2 regions of the Rhizobium sp. SRDI969 genome follow, and region 2 is predicted to be linked to the other one. Evidence: predicted binding sites of a transcription regulator. Region 2 holds the regulator's gene; the other holds the start of a gene.
What was found. Region 2 encodes LexA, which represses DNA repair genes until DNA is damaged. Its sites were predicted from a motif close to TGTTCNNNNTGTGTTCNG; they were not measured.
Positions count from the first base shown of each region.

Region 1 (7,878 bases), 2.3 Mb from region 2:
CCTTCACGGCATCGGCGCGATAGCCGAGACCCTTGAGGATTTCTTCCATGTCCTCGAGTGTCGCACCGAGGATCGACAGCATCGCCGTCGTCGTCGTGAAGCGGCGGCCGTCATAGGCGCCCTCCGGACGGTTGTTCTGACCGGGCTTCCATTGCAGCAGCGGACGGATGATATCGGCAAGCCGTTCCAGGATGTCGATACGCACGGCACGCTTGCCGAGGAAACGGAAGCCGGCGAGCTTGTAGAACATCCGCTCGAAGCTCGGATCGGTGACGACGGAGGTGCGGCCGGCGGCAAGCACGGGAATGAGATCGCCGTAGCCCGGCTTGTCCAAACCGTCGTTCTTCAGCGCCCAGAGCAGCGTGATGAGTTCGGCCGGCGCCGGCTTCAGAAGTGCCGGAACGAAGATATGATAGGCGCCGAAACGCACGCCGTAGCGGCGCATGGAGGCGCGGGCTTCCTGGTCCAGCGACTTCACCTCCTCGGTCACGTCGCGGCGGAACAGCACCCCAAGATTCTCGACGAGCTGGAAGGCAAGCCCCTTGGCGAGGCCCTGCAGGTCCTCGGCGCGCGACAGGTCGTCGAGCGGCTTCAGCACCGTGCTGATATGATGATTGACGAAGCGCTCGATGCGCGCGGCAACGTGATCGCGGGCGTTGCCCGTCAGTTGCTCGTCGGCCAGCAGGATCACGCGCGGACGCATGATGTGATCGCTGCCCGAAAGCCGCGCCACCGGGTCGCCCAGCCAACGGATTAACCCATCCGAACCGATCACCAGATCGCTGTTGCCGGCGGCATGCATCCGGGCCGCCCGGGCTTCGAACTCGAGCCCGAGCGCCTTCTGCGACGCAGCCTGAACCGCCTTGGCATCCGGTCCGTCCGTTCCCGCCACCGGCGTGAAACGGAATCCGCTCAACTGCCCTACATGATGTCCTTCAACGAAGACATCGCCATTCACACTGATTTCAGCTTCCAGCATCGCATTCTCTCTCAGGCGCTTCATGAGCACAGATGTCCTGCGATCAACAAAGCGTTTCGTCAACCTTTCATGTAACGCGTCGGACAATCGATCTTCGATTTCCCGCGTCTTTTCCTGCCAGTGTGTCGGATCGGCAAGCCAACCGGGCCGATTCGAAACGTAGGTCCAGGTCCTTATCTGCGCGATTCGCGCCGAAAGCGTGTCAATTTCGCCATCTGTCCGATCGGAGCGATGAACCTGCTCCGCAAGAAACTGCTCGTTCACCGTGCCATAGCGGACGAGATCGGAAAAGAGGGTCGAGATAAGATCGGCATGTTGTGCTGGGGTGATACGCCGATAGTCGGGAAGCGCGCAAGCCTCCCAGAGTTTTTCGACGCGCGCGGGCCTGTCGGCGAGATCGATGACCTCGGGATAACGCGAAAGCTGCTCCAGTGCCTGCTGGTCGACCGCAGGCAGCGCCCGCGTCAGCCCCGGCACGCGCGGACCCACCTCAAGGCTGGCGCGCAGCGACGCGATTGAGGAGAAGTCCATCTCCGTCGTCCGCCACTGCAAAACCTTGACGTTGTCGAACTCGTGTCCTTCGATCCGCTGCACCAGTTCGTCGTCAAAAGGCGAGACCTGCCCGGTGACGCCGAAGGTCCCGTCTCGCACGTGCCGCCCGGCACGCCCGGCGACCTGGCCGAGTTCGCCCGGATTGAGATTGCGGAACTGGTAACCGTCGAATTTCCGGTCCTGGGCAAAGGCGACGTGATCGACATCGAGGTTGAGGCCCATGCCGATCGCATCGGTCGCCACCAGATATTCGACGTCGCCCGCCTGATAGAGCGCCACCTGCGCATTGCGGGTGCGCGGGCTGAGCGCGCCGAGCACGACTGCCGCGCCGCCGCGCTGCCGGCGAATGAGCTCGGCGATGGCATAGACCTCGTCGGCGGAGAAGGCGACGATGGCCGAGCGCTGCGGCAGTCGGGTGATCTTCTTCTGCCCGGCATAGAAAAGATGCGAAAGCCGCGGCCGCTCGACGATAGTGATGCCGGGCAGGAGCTGCTGCAGGATCGGCCGCATTGTCGCCGCGCCGAGCAACAGCGTTTCCTCGCGGCCGCGAAGATGCAGGATGCGGTCGGTGAAGATATGGCCACGCTCGAGATCGCCGGCGAGCTGCACCTCGTCGATCGCGACGAAGGCGGCCTTGGTCTCGCGCGGCATCGCTTCGACGGTGCAGACGGAAAAACGCGCATTGGGCGGCGAAATCTTTTCCTCGCCGGTGACCAGCGCCACATTCCGTACGCCGACCTTCTCCACCACCCGCGTATAGACCTCGCGCGCCAGCAGCCGGAGCGGCAGGCCGATCACGCCCGTCCCGTGCGCGACCATGCGCTCGATGGCATAATGGGTCTTGCCGGTATTGGTCGGCCCGAGCACCGCGGTCACACCGCGCCCACTCAGAATCATCGGCTGCGAAGTCAGAGTCATGGGTCCATGCAAATGAGGCGGGTGGCCCCAGGAAAATCTCGGCTCCTCGGTGGAAGCAGAGAACACATGGACAGCTGCCGCCGCAAACGCAAGGGCAGATTTCAAAATGCCTCGGGGATTACGACCTTTGCGAGTCGTGCGGAATGCCCGAATGTCCGATTCGGAACAGCGTGAGAACGAATCAGCGACGAATCGCTGACTCCCGCTGATTCAGCTTTTGTTCACGGCTAAGTATTGATTTTGAATCACTTTTTCCCACTAGATGCTGAATCATGAGACTCTCTCCCGTTTGCATTTTCGATGTCGCGGGTGACGATTCCCGCCCCGATGTTGAGCGGGCGAAAATCCGCCCGAAATTAACCTCTCGACCAAAGCCGGAACGAATCGGAGACGAATCGCTGACTCCGCCGTTTTCGCCTTTCGTTCACGACAATATCTGGTAGCGGCTTCAGGTCCGGGTGCTAGATGCGGATCGGCGGCAGATCCTTTCGCGCCGCCTCGTCGCATCGGCATCAATCTTTCAGGAGCCGGATTCAGATGGCGTTAAGTCAAGGCGGCCAATATCGCATTCCGATCAAACACGGAACGAATCGCTGACGAATCGGCGACATCGCGATTTTCCCGATTTGTTCACCGCAACATATTGTATTTACATGTCTTTTTAACCATAGTGGCAATTTCCGGAAATAACGCAACTTAAACCGTGAATCAGGCGCCGTCACATTTCCGGAGCTGAACCGGGAACAAAAATCGCCAATGTGTGTTTCTCGTCCATCCAAATTGCCGATGAGATGAAGGAAACACACCATGCTTGGCACAATACTTCTTATTATCCTCATTCTGCTCTTGATCGGAGCCCTGCCGAATTGGGGTTATAGCCGTGGCTGGGGCTATGGACCTTCCGGCGGTTTAGGGCTAGTTCTCGTGATTATCATTATCCTTGTACTAATGGGCCGCATCTAAAGCCCAACTAACCTGGGGAGTTACGACATGATGAAGAAGATTGTTCTTATTGGTGCCCTCGTCGGCGCCTTGGCATCCTGCACGGCGACCGAGCAAGGCACGGCGATCGGCGCCGGCACGGGCGCTGTTATCGGCGGTGTCGTCACCAACAGCTGGGGTGGTGCCGCTGTCGGCGCCGTTGCCGGCGGCCTGACCGGCGCACTCATCGGCCACTCGGTCGAACGCCGCGGCTACTGCGTCTACCGCGACCGCTATGGCCGCCGCTACGAGGCCCGCTGCTGATCGGCAAAAACATCTCGGACTCCCAACGGGCGCTTCGGCGCCCGTTTTTCTTTGGCTGCCGCATCCGTCAACGCGATGTTGACAATTGGTTGCGAAAGTCAAATCTACCGCCGCCAAACGGCCAGGTACATATTTCCTTTGCGAGCGCAACGGACAGGCAAAGCCGCCCGGCGCACCGGAAAGGAAACGTTTCCATGATTCACACTTTGCTGAATTCCCTCGTCGCCGTTCTCATCGCGTCGGCTTTCCTGGCGACCGCGATATCAGTCCTCAGCAGCGAAGATCGCTCGCTGCGCAAAGTGCCGGCCAGAGTTCGGCCACAGCGACGTCCATAAACAGAGATTGGCGCGTTCAGCCGGACGCGCCAATTGCTTTGAATCTGACCTCTAGTGTCGACTCCAAGACTGAAATGTCTAGGCGAAGAACTGTCCGCCATTGGCCGTCAGCGTCGAACCGGTGATGAAACCGGCATCGTCGGAGACGAGGAAGGTGACGCAGCGCGCGATCTCTTCCGGTTCGCCGAGACGGCCGACGGGGATCTGCGGAATGATGCGTTCGTTCAGCACCTTCTCCGGCACGGCAAGCACCATTTCCGTTCCGATGTAACCGGGGCAAATGGCGTTGACGGTGATGTTCTTGTTCGCCCCTTCCTGGGCCAGCGCCTTGGTGAAACCGAGATCGCCCGCCTTGGCCGCCGAATAGTTCACCTGGCCCATCTGGCCCTTCTGCCCGTTGATCGACGAGATATTGACGATACGGCCGAAGCTGCGGTCACGCATGCCGGTCCAGACCTGATGCGTCATGTTGAACAGGCCGGTGAGGTTGGTATTGATCACCTCGTGCCATTGCTGCTGCGTCATCTTGTGGAACATCGCGTCGCGGGTGATGCCGGCATTGTTGACGAGGATTTCGACCGGACCGATCTCGCTTTCGACCCTGGCAATTCCCTCGCCGCAGGCGAGGTAATCCGAAACATCCCATTTGAACACCGGAACGCCGGTAACGTCGTGGAAGGCTTTGGCCTTCTCGTCGTTGCCGGCATAGCTGGCAGCGACCCTGTATCCGGCATTTTTCAGTGCCATGGATATTGCCGCGCCGATGCCGCGTGTGCCCCCGGTGACCAAAGCCACTCTGCTCATGTTCCGCTCCCCTATTGTTTTTCGCCTCGCCGCTTGGCGGGATCTTCAATCAAACATGGATCGCATGCTATTTAAAGCGCTTCAAAGCACATGGCCACACCCATGCCACCGCCGATGCAAAGCGTGGCGAGACCTTTCTTCGCGCCACGGCGCTTCATTTCGAACAGCAGCGTGTTGAGAATGCGCGCGCCGGAGGCGCCGATCGGATGGCCGATCGCAATTGCCCCGCCATTGACGTTGACGATCGACGGATCCCACCCCAGATCCTTGGTGACGGCGCAGGCTTGCGCCGCGAAGGCCTCGTTGGCTTCGACGAGATCGAGATCGTTCACCGACCAGCCGGCCTTCTCGAGCGCCTTGCGCGAGGCCGGGATTGGTCCGGTGCCCATGATCTGCGGATCGACACCCGCCGTTGCCCAGGAAACGATGCGGGCGAGCGGCTGGATGCCGCGCCGGACCGCCTCCGCTTCGCTCATCAGCACCGCCGCAGCGGCACCATCGTTGAGGCCGGACGCGTTCGCGGCGGTGACCGTGCCGTCCTTGTCGAAAGCCGGGCGCAATTTCCCCATCGCCTCCAGCGTGGCGCCGTGACGGATATATTCGTCGGCATCGACCGTAACGTCGCCCTTACGTGTCTTGATGACGTAGGGGATGATCTCGTCGACAAAGCGACCGGCTTTCTGCGCTGCCTCCGCCTTGTTCTGGGAACTGACGGCGAACTGATCCTGGTCGTCGCGCGAAAGCTGCCACTGGCGCGCAACATTCTCAGCGGTGATGCCCATGTGGTAGCCATGGAAAGCGTCGGTCAAGCCGTCCTTGATCATCGTGTCGATCATCTTCATGTCGCCCATCTTGACGCCGCCGCGTAAGTGCGCGGCATGCGGCGCCATCGACATGGATTCCTGGCCGCCGGCAACGATGATCTTTGCGTCGCCGGTGGCGATCTGCTGCATGCCAAGCGCCACCGCGCGCAGGCCCGAGCCGCAGAGCTGATTGACGCCCCAAGCCGTCGCTTCCTTCGGAATGCCGGCCTTCATCGCCGCCTGGCGGGCCGGGTTCTGGCCCTCGCCGGCGGAAAGCACCTGGCCGAGTATCACCTCGTCCACCTCGCCGGGATCGACGCTGGCGCGTTCGAGAGCGCCCTTGACGACGGCCGCCCCGAGCTCATGCGCGAGGACTGTCGCGAAAGCGCCGTTGAAGGCGCCGACTGCTGTTCGCCCTGCACTGGCGATGACGATGGATGGATTGCTCATGGGGACGCTCCTCGTTTTCGTCTCACTTACATAAGTGGAAACTGGCAAAGCTTGGAGCACAAGTCAAACGCGAAGACCGGCCGCCGTCATTTTTAGGCAAAGCCCGTCAAAGCCCGATTCATCTGCTCTGTGAAAGGTTTGCCGCATCGCACAAAGAGATTGTCACCGGGCTTCTTTTGCGTTTACAGTCTCAAATGGAGGAATATCCATAAATCAGACGGGGGTCCAGGAGACTGATATGGCGAAGCATGAGGGTCAGATCGTTATCAAGAAATACGCCAATCGCCGCCTATACAACACGGGCACCAGCACCTACGTGACGCTGGAAGACCTGGCGGAGATGGTGAAGAAGGGCGAAGAATTTACCGTACAGGATGCAAAAAGCGGAGATGACATCACCCACTCGGTGCTGACCCAGATCATCTTCGAACAGGAATCGAAGACCGGCAACACGTTGCTCCCGATCTCCTTCCTGCGCCAGCTCATCACCTATTACGGCGATCAGATGCAGATGGTCGTGCCGAGCTTTCTCGAACATTCGATGCGCTCCTTCACCGAACAGCAGGCCCAGATGCGCGAGCAGGTGACCCGCGCCTTCGGCGAAACGCCGCTCGGCAAGAACCTGCAGTTGCCGATGCAGATGGTCGAGGACCATGTTCGCCGCAACACCGAGCTGTTTCAGCAGGCGATGCAGATGTTCTCGCCCTTCATGACGCCGCCCGCCAAGGAAAGCCGCAAGGCCGAGGCCAAGGATATCGACGAGCTGAAGGAACAGCTCCGCGCTCTTCAGAACAAGCTCGACAACCTATAATCCGATCGACACATCCCGCCCGGCGCTCCGGATCGACACGGCAAAACCGCCGATGACATCGATCAGAGCGATCGTCATCAAAATGAAGAACACCTGCGTCGCAGCATCCCGGACGAGCAAAAACTCAACCAGGAAGGCGATGAACACCAGCATCGACAGCATGTGGTTGACGAGATTGCCGGGGCCGGTTCTGGTGGCTTTGAGGATTTCGAAGAACAGCACGACAAGTGCGATGACGATGAAAAGATCGCCGAGCGCCATGCTCCAGATGGCGCCCGAGATCATCGACAGCACGATGATATCATGTTGCAGTGCCGGAATGCCGCCATCGCCCATCAGGCCCAGCATCGCGAGATTGTAAAGAATAAACGGGATAATCATTAGGGGCATGGCGGCTATCATCTGCAATCTCCCAGCGCATCATGGAAGAATACTGCCGCAAACCGTTGCCTGACTGCAAGTCATTGCAAATATTATATCGTCGATATGCAAAAGGCCGGCGTGACGCCGGCCTTGAAACTTCGACCGGACAAGCCGGATCGGGAAATTATGCGCTTTCCTTCGGCGTCAGAACCTGGCGGCCGCGATACATACCGGTCTTCAGGTCGATATGATGGGGGCGACGCAGTTCGCCGGAGTTCTTGTCTTCGACGTAGGTCGGAGCCTTCAGGGCGTCTGCCGAACGGCGCATACCGCGCTTGGACGGGCTTGTTTTTCTCTTCGGTACAGCCATTTCTCTTACTCCACTTGCGGGCAAAACATTCCCACGGCCAGACTGGCGGCCGAAACGGACATGTCGCGATTTCGGAATTTGGCGCGCTTATACATGCAAGGGGTGGCGTTGACCAGTCCCCATGCGTATTTTTTGCGAAGCCGATGATTCCGGGCTCAGACTTCGTCCTCCGGTACGATCCAGGGCTCGGCGCGGGCCGCCTCTTCCCATTTTCGCCAGGCCGGATGCGCCTTCATGGTCTCCATATA
Region 1 is NZ_CP104035.1:4,378,244-4,386,121, forward strand. It holds gene N2A41_RS21665 (helicase-related protein) at 1-2,449, opposite strand, end outside; gene N2A41_RS21670 (DUF3309 family protein) at 3,257-3,412, shown strand; gene N2A41_RS21675 (YMGG-like glycine zipper-containing protein) at 3,440-3,694, shown strand; gene N2A41_RS21680 (beta-ketoacyl-ACP reductase) at 4,108-4,833, opposite strand; gene N2A41_RS21685 (acetyl-CoA C-acetyltransferase) at 4,905-6,086, opposite strand; gene phaR (polyhydroxyalkanoate synthesis repressor PhaR) at 6,325-6,897, shown strand; gene N2A41_RS21695 (hypothetical protein) at 6,892-7,299, opposite strand; gene rpmF (50S ribosomal protein L32) at 7,445-7,630, opposite strand; gene N2A41_RS21705 (glutathione S-transferase family protein) at 7,786-7,878, opposite strand, start outside.
Region 1: the regulator LexA is predicted to act here: its motif matches at 2,611-2,628, upstream of N2A41_RS21665 (helicase-related protein).

Region 2 (7,878 bases):
ACCGTCATGGCCGGAATGACGAAGCGACCGATCTTTCTCTTCTTATGATGCTTTGTCCACATACACGCATGCTCTTGAACGCATTACCAATTCGTTCAATCTAGCGCGCAGAGATTAACCGTTCGTTGACTCAAAAAATCGGGCAATAAAAAACCCGCGCCGGTGAACTGACCCCCGAAAGTTGGACATCCAACCTTCGGGGGTCAGTTCACGGGAAGGCGCGGGTCAAGCCATTGGAAATCAGATCCGATCAGCCGCGAATGATCGAGCGGCCGGCATACTGGGCCTGCGGGCCGAGGCCCTCTTCGATGCGGATCAGCTGGTTGTACTTGGCAAGACGGTCGGAGCGCGACAGCGAGCCGGTCTTGATCTGACCGCAGTTGGTGGCGACCGCGAGATCGGCGATGGTCGAATCTTCGGTTTCGCCGGAGCGGTGCGACATGACGGCGGTATAGGCCGCCTTGTGCGCCGTGTTGACGGCATCGAGCGTCTCCGTCAGCGTGCCGATCTGGTTGACCTTGACGAGGATCGAGTTGGCAACACCCATGCGGATGCCGTCGCGAAGACGGGCGGAGTTGGTGACGAAGAGATCGTCGCCGACGAGCTGGGTCTTTTTGCCAGCCAGGTCGGTCAGCGTCTTCCAGCCGTCCCAATCGTCTTCGGCCATGCCGTCCTCGATCGAGATGATCGGATACTTGCCGGCGAGCTCGGCCAGATATTCGGCCATGGCGCCCGATTCCAGCGTGCGGCCTTCACCTTCGAGAACGTATTTGCCATCCTTGAAGAATTCGGTCGAGGCGCAGTCTAGGCCGAGGCACATGTCGTCGCCCGGCTTGTAGCCGGCTTTCTCGATCGACTTCATGATGAAGTCGAGGGCTTCCGGCGCGCTCTTCAGACCCGGTGCGAAACCGCCTTCGTCGCCGACATTGGTGTTGTGGCCCTGGCTAGCAAGTTCCTTGCGCAGCGTATGGAAGACTTCCGAACCCATGCGCACGGCTTCGGCGATCGAATCGGCGCCGACCGGCAGGATCATGAACTCCTGGAAATCGATCGGGTTGTCCGCGTGGGCGCCGCCGTTGATGATGTTCATCATCGGCACCGGCAGCAGGCTGGCGGAAGCACCGCCGACGTAGCGGTAGAGCGGCAGGCCGGACGCCTGGGCGGCAGCCTTGGCGACGGCGAGCGACACGCCGAGGATGGCGTTGGCGCCGAGGCGCGACTTGTTCGGCGTGCCGTCCAGCTCGATCATGATGTTGTCGATCTGGATCTGGTTTTCGGCGTCGATGCCGCCGATCGCGTCGAAGATCTCGGTGTTGGCGGCTTCGACCGCCTTTTCGACGCCCTTGCCCAAGTAGCGCTTGCCGCCGTCGCGCAGTTCGACCGCCTCATGCGCGCCCGTCGAGGCACCCGAGGGAACGGCCGCGCGGCCCATGCTGCCATCTTCGAGATAGACATCGACTTCGACGGTGGGGTTGCCACGGCTATCGAGAATCTCGCGGGCGATGATATCGGTGATTGCAGTCATGGGTTCTTCCTGCTCGGTGGGTGATAAGTCGGTTCGAAACCTGTCTTAGTCGAAGGCGTGCAAATTACAATGCTGCAATTTCCAGCCCTTCGGACCGTGTTCGGATCTCGCCTATAGCACGATCATGTCAGGCTGTTGAACGTCAAGCCTTGGCGACCGCATCGAAGGCGAGTAGCTTTTCAAGCAGCCGCGGCATGTCCTTGAGATAGACCATGTTGGGGCCGTCGGAAGGTGCATTGTCGGGGTCCTGGTGGGTTTCGACGAACACGCCGGCGATACCGGTAGCCACCGCTGCGCGCGCCAGCGTTTCCACGAATTCCCGCTGACCGCCGGAGGATTCGCCCTGCCCGCCCGGCTGCGCCACGGAATGGGTCGCATCGAAGATAACGGGGGCGCCCATCGCCGCCATGATCGGCAGCGAACGCATGTCGGAAACCAGCGTGTTGTAACCGAAAGAGGCGCCGCGCTCGCACAGCAGCACGTTCGGATTGCCACTGGCATTGAGCTTCTTCAGAACGTTCTTCATATCCCAGGGAGCGAGGAACTGGCCCTTCTTGACGTTGACGACGCGGCCGGTCTTGGCCGCGGCAATAAGAAGGTCGGTCTGGCGGCAAAGGAAGGCCGGGATCTGCAGGACGTCGACGATCTTTGCCACCTCGGCGCATTGTTCGGCGGTATGAACGTCGGTCAGGACGGGAAAGCCGAATTCCTTCTTGAGGTCGGCAAAGACCTCCATGCCCTTTTCGATCCCGATACCGCGTTCGGCCGAGAGCGAGGTCCGGTTCGCCTTGTCGAAGGAACTCTTGTAGACGAGGCCGATGCCGAGCCTTCCGCAAAGCTCCTTCAGCGTGCCGGCGACCATGAAGGCGTGGTCGCGGCTCTCCATCTGGCAGGGACCGGCAATTAGCGACAGGCGGCCGGTATTGGAAAAGGTGACCTGGCCTTGGCCTTCGCCGACCCTGACGTCGGAATTCGTATCAGTGCTCATCGTGTTTCCTCGAAGGCGAAGAGCGTGCCCTGCCCGGGCGCGGGCTTCACCAGAATGCGATTGTTCTTGCGCGTGTATGTCACCCCGTTAGCAGCCAAATGCGCTTCTGTCACGGCAAGATCGGCAACAGCAAAGAGGATTGCCCGGCCGCGCAGGCCGCGATCTGCGGATGAGCCGGCGATGTCGAAATAGGCCTCCAGCCCTTCCGGCGTCATCAGACCGATTTTCGCATTTGACGCCGCGACATTGACGCCGAAACCGGTTTTCTCGACTGCCGATTGCGCCGCTGCAAGGCCGACGAAGGCAGCGAATGCGGCCGGTTCCGGCGCGCAAAGCGCGATCTCCGTTATGCCGGTCACGCCATTGGCATGCGTCTCCAGCGCGGCGCGGTCGGCCGGCAGCGGATTGATACGCTCGACGGTGAAGAGCAAGAGATCAGGCGCGCGCAGGTCGCCGGCAAAAGCCAGCTTGAAGCCGGCAATCGTCTCGGAGCCGTCCGGCATCGTCATCGGCCGGTTGAACTGCAGCATCTCCCCGGCGCTCGACCCGTTGCCGACGAAATCCTGATGATCGATGCCGGCATCCTTGCTGCCGAAGGCCACCGCCGAAAGCCCCTCCGCGCCGCAACGGAAGCGGAAAGCCCGGTTGCGAGCGGTGAAGACATTGCCTCGTCGCGCCGATGCCTCGCTCTCCTCGACGCTCGCGATCCCGAGCGGCTCCAGATAGGTCTTGTCGGCAAAGAAGACGCAGGCATTCTCCGTTCCGAAGGGATGGCGCGCATCGGCGGCAACGGTGAAGCCGAGCTTGCCGAGCCTTTCGCGCGCCAGATCGATGTCGACGACCGGCAGCACGACATGATCCAGCGGGTACGGTTTGGTGGAATGCGTGTTCATCATATCCCTCCTCAAATCGGCAAGAGATGTGCGACAGCGCCACCCTCAATGCAAGACATGTGTCCAATCCGGCGAATGAAAATAAGAATCTCGACGAGTTGGTTCCAAGTTTTACGGAAATTTAGCTACTTGCGGAACACATATGGAACATATAGTGTCTGTTCTGGATTTGTTTCAATCACGAGGTCACAACGTCGATGCTCACGCGCAAACAACAGGAGCTTCTCCTTTTCATTCATGAGCGCATGAAGGAATCCGGCGTTCCGCCATCTTTCGACGAAATGAAGGATGCCCTGGACCTCGCTTCGAAGTCCGGGATTCATCGCTTGATTACAGCGCTCGAGGAACGTGGCTTCATTCGCCGCCTACCGAACCGGGCCCGCGCGATCGAGGTCATCAAGCTTCCGGAGGCCTACAGCCCCAGCATCCAGCCGCGGCGTGGCTTTTCGCCGAGCGTCATCGAGGGCAGCCTCGGCAAGCCACAGCCGGTCGCCGCTCCTGCCCCTGCAAAACCCGTCGCCGACAACGGCAACTCGGTCTCCGTGCCGGTCATGGGCCGCATCGCCGCCGGTGTTCCGATCTCGGCGATCCAGAACAACACCCACGACATCGTCGTTCCGGCCGACATGCTCGGTTCCGGTGAACATTATGCGCTGGAGGTCAAGGGCGATTCGATGATCGACGCCGGCATCTTTGACGGCGACACCGTGATCATCCGCAACGGCAGCACCGCAAGTCCTGGCGACATCGTCGTTGCTCTCGTCGACGACGAGGAAGCGACACTCAAACGCTTCCGCCGCAAGGGCGCCTCGATTGCGCTCGAAGCCGCCAACCCGGCTTACGAGACCCGGATTTTCGGGCCGGACCGTGTCAAGGTTCAGGGCAAGCTCGTCGGTCTTATTCGCCGCTATCACTGACCTTGGCTAGACCGGGCTCGGTAAAACTATTGCTGCGCCAGTCATAGGCGCGATGGCGCATCCATGGCCGCGACAATGCATCGAATGCGGTTGCCACCTCCAGGCCGGCGTTCGTGAAGCGCAACTCGACGGAACCGGTCCTGCGCAGCGTTTCACCGGTGAAGAGCGTCGCACCTGAGCGGCAGCTGTTGAAGCGCAGGCGGACCGACGTCACGACGATATCGGCGGCGTCGCATGCGGGGCCGAGATAGGCGGCATTGTCGATGACGGCCACGACCTGGCCATTGCCAAGCCTTGATGTGCACCAGGCCTTTTTGACGCAGGAAAAGCGGTTTGCTTCACCGGCCGCTGCGGCTGCACGCATCGCGGTCCTCGCTTCGGTCTGCTGATCGCGGGAAAGCCTGACGCGGCGGTCTTCTCCCTCCGGCGGGATAGCAGGACCATCCAGCATCTTCGGCGGATCATGCGTCGGCAGGACCAGCGCTCTCTGCCATTGGTCGAAGATGAAATCCGGCGGTCGTTCACGGTTGGACGCCATTGCTGCCGCCTCGACGACCGCGACGAGATTGCCATCCTCCGAAATCACCAGATCCGGCGGCCGGGGAACCGGTAGAAGGAACAGGATGAGCGTCGAGACTGCGATGATCGATGTGCCGGAATGGCGCAGTCGCGTCCGGAGCAGCGTCAGCAGAAGAAAGCCTGCCACGGCGACCGCGAAATACCAGCCGGGCAAACGGCCAACGTCGATATTGCCGCCCCAGCCGGATACCGTCTTTGCGACCGCGATCACCAGATCGAGGCCGAATCCGACGACCTTCCAGGCCCAAACATCCAGACCGAAAGGCATGAGCAGCATCGCCAGCAGCCCGGCCGGCATGACGATAAAGGAGATGATCGGCATCGTCGCGAGGTTTGCCGGCAGGCCATAGGCGGTCAGGCGATGAAAATGCTCGATCGAAAACAGCGCGGTTGAAAAGCCGCCGATCAGCGACGTCAGGAAGACGCCGCCGAAGAAACCCGCAACCGTAACGACCGGCCTGATGATCGGCAGCTTGAGGAAGGCGTTTTCGCGGACGCGCCGGTCCTTCCACAGCTGATAGCCCGAGACCAGCGCCAATGTCGCGGCAAAGGACATCTGGAAGCTCGGACCCAAGACCTCGGACGGCGAAATGGCGATGATGACGAGCGCGGAGAGCGCGACATTGCGCAGGCTGATCGACGGCCGGTCGAAGAAGACGGCAATCAACATGATGGCCATCATGATGAAGGCGCGTTCGGCAGAGACCCCAAAGCCCGAGATCAGGAAATAGGCGGTCACGGCGATGAGCGCGCCGGCGGCAGCGATCTTCTTCGTCGGATAGGCCTCAGCGACGCCGGGAAAGAGGCTGAGCAACATCCGGAACCCAACGAAGAAGATACCGGCCGACAGCGCCATGTTGAGGCCGGAGATGGCGACGATATGAGCCAGGCCGGACTGGCGCAGCGCTTCCGTCGTCTCATTCGAGATGGCGCGCCGCTCGTCCGTCACCAGAGCAGCGGCGAAAGCGCCGGTGTCGCCAGGCAAGATCGACCTTATGCGGTCGCCAATGCCGCTGCGCAGCCGGTAGAGCCCTTCGAGCAGAGCTTCCCACGTCGATCTTGCCGCCTGCGGACCTGCCTGCCAGTCGACCTTCGACGGCGCGCCGTAGAAGAAGCCGTTCGCGCCGATTCCATCGAAATAGGCACCGAAGGAGAAGTCGTTGAGCTCAGGAAGTGCTGGACCTGCCGGCGGCGTCAGCCGCGCCCTGCCGGTTATGATATCACCGATCTCGATGGGCGCGTCTGCGCCGCGGGTGATCGCAGTTATGCGTTCGGGCGACCGCTTCACTTCCGGCGCCTCCGTACCGGTGACGGCAAGAATGTAGCGCCACCGGCCGCGACCGTCGCCTTCGCGCCGTTCCACACGGCCGGTCACCGTCGTCGTGACGGCGGAATCGAGGATCACGGTCGAAGCCCGCCAGCTCTCGAGCTGCGCGGAGGCCATGCCGCAGGCCACAAGTGCAAGCGCCAGCAGCGTTGCCCGCAATGCCGCCCGGCTGCGGCTGGCGATGAGAACGGCGACGATCAGCAGCAACAGGCAGAGCAGCGATGCAACGAGCGGAAAGTCCGATGCCGCGAGAAACCAGAAGGCTGACCCGGCACCGAGGAAGACAGGCGAGACAAGCAGCAGACGGCCGTGGTCCGCCTCTTCGCTCAGCATCCGCATGCCGATACGCAGCGATTGCGAGGCTGCTGCCGGCAGCCGGTGCCGCAAGGGGCTCGTCGACTGCGTTCTTGTCGGGCGCGTCACCATGACAGGTGGAGAAAAACCGGCGGAGTCGGCGAGGCCTTCGCCTGCTTCCGGCCGCAATTCGACTGTGGTCAACTCCTGCATGTGCCGCCCAAGCCCAGCTGCGAAGGCGGCCAGAATGCAACCTCCGATCAAATCCGGCAAGCATAATCGATTGAAATACGAGGGAAAATCGCAAGCGCCAAAAGACGAGTTGAATCATCGGCTTCCGATATGCGTGCGGCTCATCGCTGCAGTGCCTAAAAGGTGATACCGCAATGCACAAAATGCCGTCACGGTAACTTGGCATTAGCTTCGCGATCATATAGCTATCGGTGAGGACGCTTAACCCCTATGGCGCTTTTATGGCGCCACCGCCATTTCGGAGGATCAGCATGACGGATCAAAGCGCTACAATAAAAATCGGTGACAAGTCTGTCGACCTTGCTGTCAAAAGCGGCACGATCGGCCCGAGCGTCATCGATATCGGTGCCCTCTACAAGAATACGGCTTCCTTCACCTACGATCCGGGTTTCACCTCGACGGCATCCTGTGAATCGAAAATCACTTACATCGACGGCGACGAAGGTGTCCTGTTGCACCGCGGCTATCCGATCGAGCAGCTCGCCGAGCATGGCGACTTCCTCGAGGTCTGCTACCTGCTGCTTTACGGCGAACTGCCGACCACCGTGCAGAAGAAGGATTTCGATTATCGCGTCACGCACCACACCATGGTGCACGAGCAGATGAGCCGCTTCTTCACCGGCTTCCGCCGCGATGCGCATCCGATGGCCGTCATGTGCGGCTGCGTCGGCGCGCTGTCGGCCTTCTATCACGACTCCACCGACATCACCGATCCGCACCAGCGCATGGTCGCCAGCCTGCGCATGATCGCCAAGATGCCGACGCTTGCCGCCATGGCCTACAAGTACCATATCGGCCAGCCCTTCGTTTATCCGAAGAACGACCTCGACTATGCCTCGAACTTCCTGCGCATGTGCTTTGCCGTGCCTTGCGAGGAATATGTGGTCAATCCGGTGCTTGCCCGCGCCATGGACCGCATCTTCATCCTGCATGCCGATCACGAGCAAAACGCCTCGACCTCGACCGTCCGTCTCGCCGGTTCGTCGGGCGCCAACCCGTTCGCCTGCATCGCCGCCGGCATCGCCTGCCTCTGGGGCCCCGCCCACGGCGGCGCCAACGAAGCAGCCCTCAACATGCTGACGGAAATCGGCACGGTCGACCAC
Region 2 is NZ_CP104035.1:1,812,612-1,820,489, reverse strand. It holds gene N2A41_RS09210 (FtsB family cell division protein) at 1-62, opposite strand, end outside; gene eno (phosphopyruvate hydratase) at 251-1,525, opposite strand; gene kdsA (3-deoxy-8-phosphooctulonate synthase) at 1,668-2,513, opposite strand; gene N2A41_RS09195 (VOC family protein) at 2,510-3,406, opposite strand; gene lexA (transcriptional repressor LexA) at 3,604-4,323, shown strand; gene N2A41_RS09185 (ComEC/Rec2 family competence protein) at 4,304-6,736, opposite strand; gene gltA (citrate synthase) at 7,027-7,878, shown strand, end outside.